Regions from separate parts of the Bacillus sp. JJ1566 genome, predicted to be linked through region 1. Evidence: a T-box and tRNA genes for the amino acid it is inferred to sense, from the RefSeq annotation. Region 1 holds a T-box; the other holds one or more tRNA genes.
The links. A T-box is a leader RNA that pairs with one kind of tRNA and senses whether it is charged. The one in region 1 lies ahead of alaS (alanine--tRNA ligase), so its partner is inferred to be a tRNA-Ala.
Positions count from the first base shown of each region.

Region 2: it encodes a tRNA-Ala, which carries the amino acid that the T-box ahead of alaS (alanine--tRNA ligase) is inferred to sense. The anticodon was not compared.

Region 1 is NZ_JBALOP010000007.1:176,596-185,927, reverse strand. Features, by position in the region: gene V7112_RS05010 (peptidase U32 family protein) at 1-609, opposite strand, end outside; gene V7112_RS05005 (peptidase U32 family protein) at 633-1,562, opposite strand; gene V7112_RS05000 (O-methyltransferase) at 1,559-2,209, opposite strand; gene mltG (endolytic transglycosylase MltG) at 2,459-3,595, opposite strand; gene V7112_RS04990 (DUF1292 domain-containing protein) at 3,778-4,065, opposite strand; gene ruvX (Holliday junction resolvase RuvX) at 4,080-4,496, opposite strand; gene V7112_RS04980 (IreB family regulatory phosphoprotein) at 4,502-4,768, opposite strand; gene alaS (alanine--tRNA ligase) at 4,915-7,548, opposite strand; T-box leader at 7,601-7,818, opposite strand; gene V7112_RS04970 (AI-2E family transporter) at 7,880-8,950, opposite strand; gene V7112_RS04965 (nuclease-related domain-containing protein) at 9,076-9,332, shown strand, end outside.
Region 2 is NZ_JBALOP010000052.1:122,077-131,408, reverse strand. Features, by position in the region: gene V7112_RS19075 (beta-propeller domain-containing protein) at 1-1,626, opposite strand, end outside; gene V7112_RS19070 (aminotransferase class V-fold PLP-dependent enzyme) at 1,690-3,288, opposite strand; gene plsY (glycerol-3-phosphate 1-O-acyltransferase PlsY) at 3,305-3,874, opposite strand; tRNA gene V7112_RS19060 (tRNA-Ala) at 4,032-4,103, shown strand; gene V7112_RS19055 (thermonuclease family protein) at 4,206-5,168, shown strand; gene V7112_RS19050 (aldehyde dehydrogenase family protein) at 5,535-7,019, shown strand; gene V7112_RS19045 (YitT family protein) at 7,186-7,800, opposite strand; gene V7112_RS19040 (NUDIX domain-containing protein) at 7,862-8,599, opposite strand; gene V7112_RS19035 (hypothetical protein) at 8,738-9,259, opposite strand.

The DNA of each region.
Region 1 (9,332 bases):
TGTCATATGATTACTTAATGTACAACGACCGGAATAAGCAATACACATCGCACCATGAACAAATGTTTCGATTTCGATGTCAACCTTTTCCTTCATTTTTTTAATTTCTTCAGCACTTGTTTCACGCGCTAGAACGACACGTTCTAACCCTTCTTCCTTCCAAAACTGTACTGCCTTCCAGTTGGATAGGGATTGTTGTGTGCTTAGGTGTACTTCCATTTTTGGAGCTACTCGTTTACATGTTTCAATTATAAGTGGATCTGCTACGATGATACCTGAGACTCCGGCTTTTTCAAGCCCCATTAAGTACTCATCTAGTCCATCCATATTTTCATTATGGGCAAATATGTTTGTTGTTACATAGATTTTGGCACCGTATTTGTTTGCAAATTCCACACCTTCAGCAATTTCTTCTAGTGTAAAATTATCAGCATTAGACCGAAGTCCATATTCTTGGCCACCGATAAAAACGGCATCTGCACCATAATGAACAGCAATTTTTAATTTTTCCAAGTTACCTGCAGGTGCAAGCAATTCTGGCTTTTTGATGATCACACGCTTGCCGTCTACTATTTTTGAAACAGGCTCTCTTACAACTGCTGTAGACATGCATATTCCTCCTCTTTGTTTAATCAGTAGACCGTTTCCTTAAAGTAGAAACCTGTGTCTAGTGGTCGATTGATTGGTTGAAGTTCTTCAAGCTGCTCTAATAGGTCACCCTTGACATCCTCATATTCATCACGATTTTCCACACATAAGTCGATGGCTTTTCGATAAATTTTCGTTGCCTCAAGTAAATATTCGGTAGGCTTTAAAATTCCTTCGATTTTAAAGCTATCAACACCAGCATCGATCATTTCTTCCAACTCATCGATAATACAAACATCATTTGGACTCATGATATGAGTGCCATTTTCATCTTCAAAAATCGGATATTTGTTGTCCCGCTCTTTATCAAATAAGAACATATCTTTATCTTTTTTACGATTTTCGATTTCCAGCACATTACCTTGGTACTCGAAGTAGTTTCCAACTAATGAACGCTTTGATTGGAACATGCACATCATGCCATGTACTTGAACCTCAATTTCAACCTCTGCATTTTCTTTGATTTCAACAATTGCATCCATATTTAATTCACGAGCAAGGACTGCACGCTTTGCACCTTTTCTTCCCCAGTAATTACATGTGTACCAATTCGTTGCAGTCGTTTCTGTATTCCAGTGGAGCTTCATTTCTGGTGCAACCTCACGAACAGTCATCAAAACTGCGGGGTCTCCGAACACAATTGCGTCCACATTGCTATCCCGTAAAAATACAATATAATCTGCTAACTCATCTACTTTTTCATTATGGAAAATCGCATTGATTGCAACATATATTTTTGCATCTTGAGCATGGGCAATTCCAACCGCTTGAACAATATCTTCACGATTAAATTCTCCAGCAAGACGCAACCCGTATCGTTGTTCACCTATAATAAATGCTGTTGCCCCAGCATTAATCAATGGTTCAATATCTTCTACACATGTAGGCGTGACCAGAAGCTCTGGTTTCTTCATTCCTTAACACCTCTTCTTTTACTTAATGCAACCCCATCCCCTACTGGTAAGATGGTTGTTTGGTAATCTGGATGTGCGAGAAGCCACTCGTTATACGATTTTATTTTTGTAACGAGATTTCGGATTCTTTTATTCTCGATTTCTTCCTCCGCCACAAGCCCTTTAAATAGTACATTATCAGTCACAATTAAGCCATCCCTTGAAAGGCATTTTTCATAGATGTCAAAAAAATGTCGATATTTGCCTTTTGCAGCATCAATAAAAATGCAGTCAAACTCACCGTGTTTTTTCACTTCATCCGCAGCTTCAAGTGCATCGCCAAAAATCACTTCGATTTGTGGGATTGTCCCAGTCCGTTCAATGTTTTCGAGGGCTTTTTCATATCGTTCTTCGTCCCGCTCAAGTGTTACAATTTTTGTTCCAGGAAGTGCCTGCGCCATACGTATCGCAGAATAGCCAATTGCCGTTCCGATTTCAAGAATTTGCTTCGGCTGAGATATCCGTAGTATTTGAAGCATCGTTTCAATGCCAACAAGTTCCATAATTGGTACATTGTTTTCTTTTGCATAACGTTCAATTTCTTCAACGATTTCGTTTCTTTTTGGAAGTAATCCTTCTAAATAATTGGTTATTTTACTTGATAACAAGAAAAAAACCTCCATTTCAATATGGTGGTATTGGGTAAGATTACAGTCATTTATTTTTGTATGATAATTTTGCTCGATTTATTTTACCATAAAGGAAAAGGGAACGCCATATTGGGTTCCCTTAAATCAATTACGCCTTTGCGTATTTGCGGAAAGATTTGTTTTGAGCAAGCTGGAAAACTTCCTCTAAAAAGTCTGTGGCATCCGCAGGAGGCTGTAACTTTATTCAGTTATTGCTGAATAAAGTTACTACTCTTGATTCGTTATATATTGTGCTTTCAATGCATTATGTTCTTCCAATGTCCTCGAATAATATACTTCTCCTGTTGGAGCTGCTAGGAAGTATAAATAATCTGTTTCAGCAGGATTTAGTGCGGCTGATAAAGATGATTCACCGCTATTTGCAATCGGTCCAGGTGTTAAACCTGTAATTTTATATGTGTTATACGGTGAGTTCACTTCAAGATGTTCGTAAAGTACGCGATCCTTATGCTTCCCTAATGCATAAAGAACTGTCGGGTCTGTTTGAAGTGGCATATCAATATTTAAACGATTATAAAACACACTAGATATTGTCTCTCGGTCTGTTTGCGCTGTCGCTTCTTCCTCTATTAACGAAGCCATGGTTAATAGTTTATGAGTTGAATCGATATATTTATTCCCTTCTATTAGCCCAACGTATTTAACTAGAACTTTCTCTGTTTGCTCCAGCATCGTTTCAACTATAGATTCAATTGAAGGTTTTTTCTCATAAAACGGATAGGTAGCAGGGAATAGGTAGCCCTCAAGTGGATGTTTTATATCCTTATTTAATATTTCTTCTGTTAAAATGCTTGGATATCTGCTGATTAAATCATTAACATAAGCAGTGTCATCCATTTTTTTTATGATTTCCTCTTGGGTATAGCCTGTTTGTTCAGCAATAATCGTTGCAATTTCCTCAAGTTGTTTTCCTTCAGGAATCACAAGTTTAAAAGCAGGTTCACCCATGAGAATTCCAGATTTCAAACTTTCTATGATTTCATCAAAGTTCATAGATTGATTAAATGTATATTCTCCAGCCTGAAAACCTGATTCATTCTTAAATTTCGTGTAGTAACGAAATACCTTTGCATTTTTAATAACATCATTTTTCTCAAGAATCCGGGCAATTGCTGTTGGTGATGAACCAATTGGAATCGTAACCTCGATTGATTCTTTATTTGTAGGGTTTACTGGCTCAAGTGCTGATTTTATATATAAATAGCCTCCGCCGATTATTCCAGATAAAGCTAATAGTATTATGATAAATACAATAAATACAATTTTACGGATCATTTTGGCTTCACTATGCCGTTCTTTTAGATTCTTTTTATAAACTTCCTTTTTTGACTCGTTATCTGACATATATCGTAAATCCTCCCCTCACTCGAATTATTATACTACATTTTTTTATCTAATTCGTCAATTTTAGGAAGAATTCACTAGGGAATTTGTAGATTTTTCTATATAATCTGATTTCTTACGATAGTTTCGAGGCATTTAGTGGGTATATTATGGAGAAAAGAAAAAAACAGCACGTGGCTGTTTTAGTCTTCTCCTTCTTCATCAAGGAATGTATTTAACATTTCTTCAACAAGATCCCACTCTTCTTCTGTTTCGATTGGTTGAAGTTCTCCATCTTCTCCATCTTCAGATGGGCTAAAGCTTGATGCATGGATTTCAATATCCTCTTCATCCTCATTGTCATCACTTAATGGATAATAAAGGACATAAGACTTTCCAAATTCTTCTGACTCGAATGTAAATAATACTTCACAAAGAATTTCATTTCCTTGTTCATCAATTACTGTAATTTGCTTTTCACCATGTTCCATGTAAATCCACCTCATTAATTTTTACTATCTAGATACCCTTGGAGAATCATGACTGCTGCCATTTTATCGATAACTTGCTTTCGTTTCTTTCGACTTACATCTGCGGATATTAGGACTCGTTCGGCTGCCACTGTTGAGAGACGCTCGTCCCATAAAATAATAGGCAGACTGAATTTCTCCTCGACCATATTAGCAAAATGCTGACTGGCCTCGCCACGTGGTCCAATTGTTCCATTCATATTTTTTGGTAAACCGATTACGACAGATTCTACCTCATACTCCTTGATAATCTCACCAAGTCGTTCCAAACCAAACTGCTGACGTTCTTCATTAATCTTGATTGTTTCAATACCTTGAGCAGTCCAGCCCATTTCATCACTGACGGCGACACCGACTGTTTTAGAACCGACGTCTAAACCGAGAACCCTCATTCGTTTTACCCCTCACGATGGATCTTTAAATAAGATTTTACTAACTCCTCAATTATTTCATCTCGCTCAAGCTTTCGGATAATATTCCTAGCATCATTATGGCGTGGAATATATGCAGGGTCTCCTGATAATAAGTATCCTACAATTTGATTGATTGGATTATATCCTTTTTCTTGAAGAGCATCATAAACATTGAATAACACTTCATTTACATTTGTTTCAACTGGTTCCTCTGGAAAGTTGAATTTCATTGTTTTATCAAATGAGCTCAAGTTCTGCACCTCACTCTTTAGATTCTGATGTTTGAATCCGTGCATGTAAATCCTACCATTTATTGTACACCAATCACAACTAAATAGAAACAAGAAGTGACAATTTGTATCATCCGTTTAGCCAGGATGATACAAATTTGTTTAATTTAGATGCTTTTTACCCATTCTTCTACAAATTGTAAGGCAGTTTCAAGTTGTTCTGGATTTTTACCACCAGCTTGGGCCATATCTGGGCGACCACCACCGCCACCACCACAACGGGTTGCAACTTCCTTGATTAATTTACCAGCATGGAACCCTTTGTCAATCAAGTCCTTCGTGACTCCTGCCGTTAAGTTAACCTTACCTTCATTTACAGAACCTAAAACAATAACCGCTGAGCCCAGCTTTTGTTTTAAGTCATCAACCATTGCACGAAGATTATTCATATCTTGGGCATTTACCTTGCTATATAAAACAGTTGCACCATTAATTTCTTTTGCTTTGTCAACAAGGCTACCAGCTTCAATATTACCCAATTTCGCTGATAGTGATTCATTCTCACGATGTAAATTGCGAATTTCATGCTGTAATGCTTCGATTCTGCTTGAAACTTCAGTTGGATTTGTTTTTAAAAGATTAGCAGCCTCGTGTAGTATTTTAACTTGGTCATTGATGGCATGGTATGCACTCTCACCTGTTACAGCTTCAATTCTGCGTGTTCCTGCCCCAATACCTGATTCTGAAACAATCTTGAATAACCCGATTGTTGACGTATTCGGTACATGGCATCCACCACAAAGTTCTAAACTATAATCGCCAACCTGAACAACACGAACAATGTCACCATATTTCTCGCCGAATAGGGCCATAGCTCCCATTGCTTTTGCTTCAGTTAATGATTTGTAATCAATATTAACAGGGATGCTACTCCAAATTTTTTCATTTACAATTGATTCAATTTGCTCGAGCTCTTCAGGCTTGATTTGTCCAAAATGGGAGAAGTCAAAACGCAAGCGACTTGATGTTACGAGTGAACCCGCTTGGTTTACATGAACTCCTAGAACATCCTTTAATGCCTGATGCAAAAGATGTGTTGCAGTATGGTTTTTAATAACCCCACCGCGATTTTCTTGGTTAACCTTGGCATGAAGTTGCTCACCACTAGCTAAACTTCCGTTTTCAATGACAACTCGGTGAAGGTTTTGACCATTTGGTGCTTTTTGGACATCTTTTACCACAAGTTTTGTATTTGCATTTTCAAGTGTACCCTCGTCGGCGATTTGTCCACCGCTCTCAGCATAGAAAGGTGTTTTGTCTAAAATAAGCTGAATTTCTTCACCTTCATTTGCTTTCTCAACGATTTCTCCATCTTTTACGATGACAAGAACTGTTGATTGCGCCTCAAGTTCATCATATCCAACAAAAGTACTTTCTACTTTTATTTCACCAAGAACACCGCTTTGGACTTGCATGGAATCCACATCTTGACGGGCAGATCTAGCTCTTTCACGTTGATTTTCCATTTCACGTTCGAATCCATCATGATCCACCTTCATGCCTTCTTCTTCAGCATATTCCTCTGTAAGTTCTACCGGAAACCCGTACGTGTCATATAAACGGAAAATATCTTCTCCGGATATGGTATCGCTGCCTTTAGCTTTTTCCTTATTAATAACGGTTGATAAAATAGCTAATCCATCATGTAGTGTTTCATGGAAGCGTTCCTCTTCTGTTTTCACTACTTTTTGGATAAATTCCGTTTTTTCTTTCACTTCTGGATAGAAATCAACCATGATTTCGCCTACTACAGGAACAAGTTCAAACATAAATGGACGATTAATCGAAATTTGTTTTGCGTAACGTACAGCGCGTCTTAATAATCTTCGGAGGACATAGCCTCTACCTTCATTTGATGGAAGTGCTCCGTCTCCCACTGCAAATGTAACGGTACGGATGTGGTCAGCAATAACCTTAAACGCTTCATCCTTTGATTTTTCTTGTCCATATTTTTCACCAGAAATAGACTCAGTTGCTTCGATAATTGGCATGAACAGGTCTGTATCAAAGTTTGTCGGCACATTTTGAATAACGGAGCACATTCTTTCAAGACCCATACCCGTATCAATATTTTTCTTAGGTAGCGGGGTATATGTACCATCTGGGTTATGGTTAAATTGCGAGAACACAAGGTTCCAGATTTCTAAATAACGTTCATTTTCTCCACCTGGAAATAGTTCTGGATCATTCGGGTCATTACCAAACTCTTCACCACGATCGAAGAAAATTTCAGTATTCGGACCACTTGGTCCTTCACCAATATCCCAGAAGTTTCCTTCTAGACGAATGATCCGCTCTTCAGGAATTCCAATTTTTTTATTCCAAATCTCATGGGCCTCATCATCCTCTGGATGAATCGTTACAGAAAGCTTCTCTGAGTCGAATCCTATCCATTCCTTACTTGTTAAGAATTCCCATGCCCACTCAATTGCTTCTTCTTTAAAGTAATCACCAATCGAGAAATTACCGAGCATTTCAAAGAAAGTGTGGTGTCTTGCTGTTTTACCTACATTTTCAATATCATTTGTTCGAATCGATTTCTGTGCATTACAGATACGCGGATTCCCAGGTATTACACGTCCATCAAAGTATTTTTTTAATGTAGCAACACCACTATTAATCCACAGTAAGGATGGGTCTTCATGTGGTACTAAAGAAGCACTGGGCTCCACAGCATGCCCTTTTGATTTAAAAAAATCTAAAAACATTTGACGTACTTGAGCTGATGTTAACTGTTTCATATCTTAACCTCCACTATCATTTTAGACATAAAAAAATACTCTAATCCCTAAAAACAGGGACGAGAGTATGCTCGCGGTACCACCCTGATTATGGACATAAAAAAGACTACGTCCATCACCTTCGTATATTGATAACGGTATTCACCGGTAGGGTTTCCTACACTCAGGAGTAGCTTTCTGTTACCCTTCATCTACGGATTCCTCTCAGCCATGGAAATCCCTCTCTGGTTTGATGGTACTGTAACATACTGGTTCCTTCATAGTTTTCATTTGTAAATACTTCATTTCTTGTCAATTATATTCAAGTCAAAAATGTTTGTCAATAATGGTGTTATTCCTTTCGAATAACAGTAAAATGCTGCTTCGCATGAACGATAAATACCTTTAAAATCGCTACGACGGGTACAGCAATAATGAGCCCCACAACCCCACCAATTTCTCCTCCTAATAAAAGGGCTGCAATGATTACGATAGGATGAAGCCGCAAACTTTTTCCTACGATTATGGGTGAAAGGAGATTTCCTTCAATAAATTGAAGTCCGAAAACTACAATCACGACAATGATTAACATTTTTACCGAGATTGTGGCGGCAATAATAGCAGCTGGAATTGCGCCAATAATCGGTCCGAAATAGGGAATAATGTTTGTTACTCCAACAATACTTCCAAATAACAAGGGATACTTCATTCCTGATATCCAGAATGCCACCGCCGCTGTCGTACCGACAAGCAAACAAACAATGAGCTGTCCCCTTATATAATTACCCAATGACTCATCAACATCTCGAAAAAAAAGCTGGCCTGCTTTTCTTAGTTTTCTTGGAGTCATGTACCAAAGCGCTTTTATCATTTGGTCATGATCCTTTAACATATAAAAAACGATGAATGGAATGATCGCAATAATAAAGATTGAATTGAGCAGTCCTTTCAAAAAATAGATAGTCCGTGATAGTAAGTAATCTAAATAGCTTTCAGCTGAATTAAGTAATTCATCAAGCTGTCCGTGAACAAATGCAGGTAACTTGGATGTTCCCGTTTCGATTTCTTGTAACCAAACTCTATAGGTTTTGCTAAATTCGGGAAAGCTCTCAGCAAGATCCCTAAGCTGCGCAAGAATCATTGGTATGCCTTTGTAAATAGCAATTCCAATTCCACCGAAAAATAGGAAATAGATAAGTAATATCGCAAGTGTCTTCGGAACCCCCTGATGGCTGAGTTTTTCAATTATTGGATGAAGCAAGTATGTAATAAAAACAGAAATGATAAATGGAATTAAAAATGTTTTTAAGAGTGATACAATTGGGAGCCAGATTGGAGCCAATTTTAAAAAAATATAAATTGTCAAAAACGCTAATAAAGATAAAGATAATCTAAAAATCCACTTGACCCTATTTTCGTTCATCTGTTTTCACTCCCTCGTTAGTAGTTTTTGGAATCTTAGGGGTTTTATACGGAGGATAAGCGCTGATGTAAACATTGTAAAAATACGGATTATTTTGTAAAATAATGCTGAAAGGATGTGGTAGTTTGATAATTAAATCACGCGGTGAAAACCTGGAATTAGAGCTAATTGGCTTTTTACGGATCCGTAGGAAACTAGAAGTAGAAGACGAAAACAATTTTAATTACCTTGAAAAAGGCTGGCACGGTGAAAAACAATTTGATCAATTGCTAATAGGTCTTCCAAATGAATGCCTCATTTTAAACAACCTTCTCCTCAAAGTGAACAACACCTTGTTTCAAATTGACTCCCTACTCATTACACGTAAGAAAATCAACATCTT
Region 2 (9,332 bases), on a different contig from region 1:
GAAAGCAAAAATTCCTTTTTCCTTATTAAATAAAAGAGCTTTATGGTCGTAATTTAATGGGGAGTATGTTCCACGGCCACCAATGACTTCTGTGAACTTCTCCTTTGGATTATTTACATCCCGAATATCAAATAACGAAATTTTCACACCATCTGTATAAACCATTGGCTCATTATTGATTGTTTTATCAGCGACTACCTTCGTGTCCTGTCCAAAACCAATTACATGGTTTTCATCATATGGATGCAGGTAGTTGCTAAAGCCAGGTATTTTAAGCTCTCCAAGCACCTTTGGAGTTTTTGGGTCACTAGCATCAATGACAAACAATGGATCTACTTGCTTAAAGGTCACGATGTAAATGCGTTCCCCCATGAAGCGTGCTGAATAGATTCGCTCTCCACGCGCCAGATCACTTAAAGAACCTATTTGTTTTAAATTCTCATCATAAATAAACAAATTGTTTGCGGATGGTTTGCTGTTATTCCAGGTATCCCCTTTTGTTGTGGCTACCCGGAAGGTTCCATTGTATTCATCCATTGAAAATTGATTTAAAATCGTTCCCGGTACTTCAGTTGAACTATGGAACTCGACTTTTTCCCCATCCACTGAAAATTTATAGACATTTGTATCAGGGGAATTGGAGCCATCCTCCCTAAATGGAATTGCGTTATAGTTTGCTACTGCGATATAAATGTTTTCCTTTGACATATACAATAAATTTCCGCTACCTAAATAAGAAGTAATGGAGGCTTCTTTATTAGGGTCATTCAAGTCAATTGCAGCAATTAAGGTAAAATTACTCTCTTTTGAACCAGGGATATACTGAATTTTTTCATACGGCACCAAAGAACTTTCCTCATTATTTGCTGTATCTGAGAAACGTGGTCTAAGCTCGATATCATCATCTTTCACGTCTTCCATAATCCAATAATACGGAAAATGACTCGTAACTAGATACACGTAGTTATCAATTCTGCGTGAAGTCAAATGGGTTCCCTCAACCTCTACTCTACGTATTTCCTTAGGGTTTTTTTGGTCCTTTATGTCATAAACAATCGCTGTTGTTGCTTCAAAATGTCTAGGTGGATAAATCATTTTACGTTGATTTTGATGTGGTGTCATATCATGAAACGAATAACCGATAACGACAAGCTTGTCTTCGTATAAGAACATTTGACTTGGTGAAAATGAGTGAGAATATGGAATTGTTGTGATTACCTGCATTTCCTTCACAGGCGCTGCTTTGATGATATTTAGTTTCCCATCAATAAGTTGATAAATATATTTACCGTCAGTTTTTACGATATCTGATTCATCAACACCTTGAACCTGGGTGTTCGTCTCTGAATAATCACTCCCACCTTTTGCGGCACTATCCGCTGCAGGTGATTCATTTGATACTGACATTTCCTGTTGGGCAGTATCCCTCCCGAATAAACTATACCTTCGATTGCGTTTTTCCTCTTTAATCGCATCCCGAAATATTTCTTGTAGCTTTTCTTTTGTGACAGGCTGAATTTCAGTATCCATTTGGCTGACAACTGCCGGCTTTGAAGAGGTAACTATAGCCGTCAGAGCCGTTATCAGAATGACCGCAGACAGATAAAAAATCCATCTCTTCTTCATCCATTTCACCCCTTTTTCACTTAGACGAAAATGGGTAGGAAAAGTTTCAATAACAAAAGCCCTCTATATAGAAGGCTCTCCGGTTTTTGCATATTGGTTTAACAAAAGCTCAAATATACGTAGCATTTTTAAAATATCCTTTTCTTCATGGCTGCTCAGGCACGAGATTTGGATCCATTTCTTTTCTTGTAAATAGCGACTTTCATAATGAAGGTAATATCCGTGTAGTGCCATATCATCTCCAAAATCCTTTGAAGAGATATGTTCTGGCAAAAGAATTGTCATGATTGCAGGTGATGAATATTCAGGCGATGTTAAAATCTGCAGTCCTAGACCTTCAATATACTCACGAATCATCTTATATCTTGTTTTAATTTCTAGATAGTAATCATCATTTTTGTATTTTTGCAGTGCTTCATGCAATGCCTCAAGCATGTTCGAGGAATGGGAATACGGAATGCTGTCATGATAAGCGTACATCCCGAGATCAAGATATCTTGGAATTGACTGGTTAGGATAAACTTCATGATTATGGAAGACAAATGATAAACCCGTATATCCACCAATCGCTTTACCACTGACTCCCGATGCGAAATAGACATCCTGAAAATCTAGCTTAACAGCACCAACCGTGCTGATACAGTCAAGACAGAGTTTCACATTACTTTGAAGACAGATTTCCTTTAGGTTTTTGAAGTTTGATAGCATTCCCGTGGAAGTTTCACTATGGACGGCCCATAGCCAAGCATAATCCCCCGTTTCAAGCTCTTTCTTAATCTCTGTTTCTGTAATAGGTACTCCCCATTCTTTTTCTAGCTTTTTAAAAGCTAATCCTGCTCGATCGGCATGGTCAATTAATCTTGAACCGAACTCCCCATTGCTTACAATTAAGCCTTTTCCTTCTAAAATAGCTAACTGAGCAGCGACCACATCATTTGAAAGAGTTCCCGAACCGACTAAAACCTCCACATGCTTTGAATTTGTCATGCTACAAAGCTTCTCTCTTACAGATTTCATTTGTAATGAGAATTCATTTGAACGATGTGAAATCGGCTCTTGTTGAAGAGCTTCTTTTACATTTTCATGAATTTTAATGGGACCTGGCAAAAAACTAACCGGTTCTTTTAAAATTCTACCTGCAAGCGACTCATCAAAGGTTTGTTTTGTTAAATACATCGGCCAAAAAGAGGCTTCCGAAGTTCCAGTTAATGAGGCAAATGGTTTAAAGCCTAGCTGTCGATATAATTTTTCTTGTCTTGTTGTTCCAGAAATCAAGGCAACATCATAGCCTTCCTTCAAGCAATAAGTAGACATTAGACCGGCAAGCCCGAAAAAGATTCTCCCATTATTACGATATTCTTCTTCAACCGATAGTAAGCGAATTTCACAAGGTTTAGCAGGTTTTACCGGTAATTGCTCATCAAGATTAGGCATCTTATAATCTAGTGAAAACGGTCTGTTGCTTCTTACAGCAATCATACCTACTACTTTTGAATCCTTTACACAAATTAAATATGTATTTTGATCATGAAATTTATCGACTAACATCTTTTCTTCATTTTTTTTATGCTGTGGAATTTCTTCAACAAAGGTTTTATAGTTTAAGCGATGGATTTGATCAAACTCATGTTTGGACCGAGCTATTTTATAGACAAATGTCATGATGGAATCACTCCACTTAATTGATTTTTTTCACTAGTCTTTCTTTTAGATTATCGCGGTGAGCAAATAGTAATAAGGCGATTACAATAAAAATAAGTACACATTCCCGTATTGAATAATCCATAAACCAATAGATAAATGGCATTGTAAAGAAAGCTGTCATCCCCGCTAATGTGAAGCTTCTCGAAAGTGTTAACAAAAATAGAAAGATTGCAGCAAACACGAGAAATGGCTGATAAGTTAAGACAACTAGGCCGCCTGCAGCTGTCGCAATTCCTTTTCCACCTTTAAATTTAAGGGTGATTGGCCAAATATGTCCGACCACAACTGCGATAAGGGACAGAATTTGAATTTCAAAGGAGAATCCCAGGTATTTTGCACCTAAGACAACTAGCAGCCCTTTTAGCACATCGCCTAAGGCAGTTAACAAAAAGCCTTTCTTCCCTAGCAATCTACCAGCATTCCTGGCACCTACATTTCCACTTCCGAGTTTCCTGATATCTTCACCTAGCATAAACCTCATAACCACATAGGCAGTCATAATCGTTCCAATAAAATAAGAGGCTAGTACATATAAATAAATCACGAGTTCACCACCATTTTCGGTTTAATCAAATTTTACCATTTTTTGCTGAGGTTTGTCTTATTACTTTTTTAGTAGAAATATATGAACTTTGGAGCATTCTCATGCAAAAAGATTGTCTATTATAAGATGTCATGGTATAATTTTTCTACATTCATTCGGGGTTGTAGCTCAGGGGGAGAGCATTTGCCTGGCAGGCAAAGGGTCGTGGGTTCGATTCCCATCAACTCCATTACGCAAAAGCCATTCTAGTTCAACTAGAGTGGCTTTTTTTCTTGTATATGAAGCATTCCTTTGTTTGCTATTTATTTTTAATCTTTTAGGGGGAAATACGGTGAAAAAATTATTAGGACGCTTAGGAATTCTTTTGCGGATTATCCTCATTGTGACTATTACAGGATGTGCGATAAGTGACGAAGAAACCACGAAGCAAGAGCTGAAAGAACAAATAACAGAACAAGCCAAAAAAGAAGAATTAGCAGCAAAGGAAAAGGAAAAAGCCGAGCAGGAGCAAGCTAAAAAAGAAGCAGAACAAAGAGCGGCTGAAGAAGCGAGACAAAAAGAGGAAGCTGAACAAAAAGCAAAAGAAGAACGTGACAGGCAACAAGCCGAACAAAAAACGGACGAACAAGCTCAGACATTCGGCTTAGAAGCAGTAATCGTCTCCCGAGTTGTTGATGGCGACACGGTTGAACTTTCGGATGGTCGGAAGATTCGCTTAGTCGGCGTGAATACACCTGAATCAACAACTAGGCAAGAAGTGTATGGTAAAGAAGCAAGCAACTATACAACCACCGAACTGGAAGGAAAAAAAGTGTGGCTTCAAAAGGATGTATCTGATACAGATCGATATAACCGCTACTTACGTCTCATCTGGCTTTCTGTCCCAGCAAATGTTATGGATGAAGCAGAAATACGGTCAAAAATGTTCAATGCACAACTCGTCTTAAATGGGTATGCAGAACCCTCGACCTACCCACCAGATGTTACCTATAGCGATTATTTTGTAAAGTTCGCGCGTGAAGCACGTGAGAACGAAATTGGACTTTGGGCGTACGGGGAAAACGGGACTACAAAAGGTGATCTCGATAAAGGGGGTTCAAAATCAACAGTCCCAACGAGCAATTCATCATCAGGTGGTGGCACTAGCAGTAACACAGGTGATGGAAAGGAATCCTATAAAAATTGTACGGAACTTCGTAAAGTCTATCCAAACGGTGTTCCATCCACACATCAGGCTTATGAACCTAGACATGACCGAGACAAAGACAATTGGGCATGTGAAAAAGCATCCTAAAGTTAAAAGCTTGGGCTTTTTCTGTTTTATCCTTCCGTCCAAATGCAGCATACTTTCGGACTCTAATACACTATTTTTCTCTTATCCTGTCCGAATGACGCACGTATTCTGACACATTCCTCTTGTTTTGTTCTTACGCTGTCCAAATGAAACGCACATTTGGACTTTTACACACGACTTTCCCCTCACCCTGTCCGAATCTCACATGTATAGAACAAACTCATTTTTATGTCGAAAAAAACCGTCGTAAGTTGTCTGAATCTTTCGTTAAAAGTTGATTGATTACTAGTTTTAAAATGTTAACATAGTAATGTAGGCATTTTCACAATGCTTGTATAGTAGTTTTATAAATAAAGGAGGAAAAAAATGAGCCAATTAATTTTTGCATTACGAGAAAAGGTTGAGTCATTTTTAAATGGGACCAAGAAGCTTTATATCAATGGAGAATTTGTTGAAAGTGCTTCTGGAAAAACTTTCGAATCCTATAATCCTGCGACTGGAGAAGTATTAGCTACTGTGAGTGAGGCAGGTCCAGAGGATATTGATCGTGCTGTAAAAGCAGCCCGAAAAGCTTTCGATGAAGGCCCATGGCAAAAAATGACCGCAGCCCAAAGAAGCCGTATCATGTATAAACTGGCAGATTTGATGGAGCTACATAAAGATGAGCTAGCACAATTGGAAACATTGGATAATGGGAAACCGATTCGTGAAACGTCAAATGCAGATATTCCTCTAGCAATTGAACATATGCGCTATTATGCAGGATGGTCTACGAAAATCGTTGGACAAACAATCCCTGTAAATGGACCATTTTTTAACTATACTCGCCATGAGGCTGTTGGAGTTGTGGGACAAATCATTCCATGGAACTTCCCGCTGTTAATGGCCATGTGGAAGCTTGGTGCAGCTCTTGCAACTGGTTGTACAGTTGTCTTAAAGCCGGCCGAACAAACTCCTCTTTCTGCTCTCTATCTAGCTGAGCTAATGGAAGAAGCAGGATTCCCTGCAGGGGTTGTCAATATTGTTCCTGGCTTTGGTGAAACAGCTGGTCAGCCGCTTGTTGATCATCCACTGGTTGATAAGATTGCGTTTACTGGTTCAACTGAAGTCGGAAAATCAATCATGGAAAGAGCCTCAAAATCATTAAAACGGGTAACATTAGAATTAGGAGGTAAATCTCCTAACATTATTTTACCGGATGCCGATCTTTCAAAAGCCATTCCTGGAGCATTAAACGGAGTTATGTTTAACCAAGGTCAGGTTTGCTGTGCGGGATCACGTGTCTTTATCCAAAAGAAACAATTTGATAATGTTGTGGCAGACATGGCAAGCCATGCTGAAAAAATTAAACAAGGTGCCGGTCTACATTCGGATACAGAAATTGGACCACTTGTTTCTATCGAACAACAAAATCGCGTTTTAGGATATATCGAAAAAGGACTTAACGAAGGGGCAGAACTAGTCGTAGGTGGTCAAAAGCCTTACGAAGAAGGTTACTTCGTATCTCCAACTATTTTTGCAAACGTTAAAGATGAAATGACAATCGCAAAAGAAGAAATCTTTGGTCCTGTTATTTCCGCAATGCCATATGACGACCTTGATGAGTTAATTAGTCGTGCCAATAATTCCGAGTATGGTCTTGCAGCTGGAGTGTGGACACAAGATGTATCTAAAGCTCATTATATTGCGAACAATCTTCGTGCAGGAACTGTCTGGGTGAACTGCTATAATGCATTTGATGCAGCATCTCCATTCGGTGGATATAAGCAATCAGGTATTGGCCGTGAAATGGGATCTTATGCGCTAAACAACTATACAGAAGTAAAGAGTGTTTGGATTGCAATGAACTAATAAGAAAAGCGCAAGGCGCGCAGCCTTAGGCGACAGGCATAAGACGAGCGCTGACGGAAGGTGTGTAGTACCTTCCGGAGTGAATGGCTTAGACCAGAGAGCCGATGGCGCCTTGAGCTAGACAACAAAAAGGCGAGAACCTGTAATATGGGTTCTAGCCTTTTCGTTAGCTAATTGTTGCATTATGTTTTTGCCTCTGTTGTTTTGGCAATTGGATTTTACAAACGAGATCTAAAATCCTAGTACTTATAAATTGGCCCACAAGTGCATAAATAATAATTCTCCAATCCACCACAATCCCAGTCGTCAGCAATATCGTCCCATTAATCGCAAACAGGGTTTTCCCTGGTGAATATCCTTTTAGTTTTGAAATAATTAAAGCTAAAATATCCATTCCACCTGATGAAGCTCCCATGCGAAATAAAATGCCAATCCCTACTCCAAAAACAACAGAGCCTACAAGTAAATCGACAATGACATTAGAAATTGGATTTATAATGAAGGGAGTCAAGATACGAATTGTGATCGCTGTTACTGTGACACAATACAACGTCCAAATGGCTGTTCCCTTTCCTAGCCACTTAATAGCTGCAACTAATAGACCTGCATTTAAAATCCATAATGTAATATCAAAAGGAATACCCGCTATATAATTGAACAAGACTGCAACACTTGCGGCTCCACCAGTTGGGATAAAGTGTGGAAATAGAAAAGTTGCCATTGCAAACCCTTGAATCACCGCTGCACTTCCAAGTATCAAACCTTTGTTTAGTATTTTCATAATGTTAGCTCCTACGTCATATCTATCACAATGGTAACACTTTTTTTCAGAATAACAATGCTTATTCTGCTTTGTATCTTGCAAGTAATTCGTATGGTCTCACCTTAAATGCTTCATATGGTGCATAATCACCTTTTAGTGCATCAAGAACCCGCGGTTTAAATTTTGCTCTTTTAATATATTCATCAACATTTGATTCATTTAATTTTATAAAAGCTACTTCTTTTGTCTCATTTGATGTCGCGATATTTCCTCCTATAGACTTACCACGAAAGACAATCGAAACTGTACTTCCATTTGAATAGATGCCTGTTACACCCTGAACCTTAATGTGGATTCCCGTTTCTTCAAAAACTTCCCGACAAAGGGCTTTATCCAATGTTTCCCCTTCATCAACGGCTCCACCAGGCAGCTCCCATGTATCCGATCGCCAATAGGTTTTGACTAATAATGTTTCTTGATTTTGATTCGTAATAAAACCACTAACACTAACCGTATGCTTCGGAAATTCATATGTGCTTGTTGAGGTTAAGAAATCCTCCTCATAATTCAGATACAGCTTTTGAAAGTCCCCCACTTTTTGCTTCTCTTTTAATACCCTCTTTTCAATCTTCAAATACTCGTCCATATTGGGATACTCCCAAATTGATATCATTTCCTCGGAAGATTCTGTTTGCCATTGCCCAATTAGTTTTGCTCCATTTTTAATTTGTATTGGGATAAAGTGATCATTTAAAAATCGGGCACATCGAGAAGCTTTGTTGGGTTCGACACTGTATGTGATTCTTTTATAAAGCATGCATCTTCAATCCTTTAGTCATAGATAATGTATCTTACGCAAAAGGTTTTAATTCGTTTGGACAGGAGCAAATTTTTCCAAAATAAAAAGGCCTGCTTTACCTCATGATAAATGGTAAGCAGACCTTTCGCTTTTTAATTAATCTTTCCAAATAATTTCACCCGATTTTGTGGTAGGATCGATTTCAACTTCGAAATCGTGTTTTTCATAAAAATAGACAAGACGGTCAACATGGTCCCAGTCTCTTTTAGCTATATCACCTTTAATCACAGGAATGTTCTGTTCACGAGCGATTTCTTTTAAATGATTCATGCAGATTGAACCATATCCTTGGTTCTCGGGACCTTTTATGTCACCGATATGAATCGCATTTTCCTCATCTTTGTACTGAGCATGAATTGAAAAATCCCAGTGACCTTTATAGGCTGATTCACATTCGTTCACCATAATTTTACATTGGTTTCCATCATCAAAGGCTGAGACGATAACCCATTTATCATCCTTCGATTGGTCAATACCGATGATTTGATGTTTTTTTGATATTTCTTTTATGTTATTCTGCATGCGATAAATCTGAAACTGCAAATCCTCTAAATCCTGTTTGACCTCTGACGGGCTCTTATTCAGATCCTCTTTCATTAGCAAACTTTGAAAATACATGATAAACACCTTTCATTGTATATTTTAGGCCCACACGAGATGGGTCACAAAGACGACGACATCAGGACGTGGC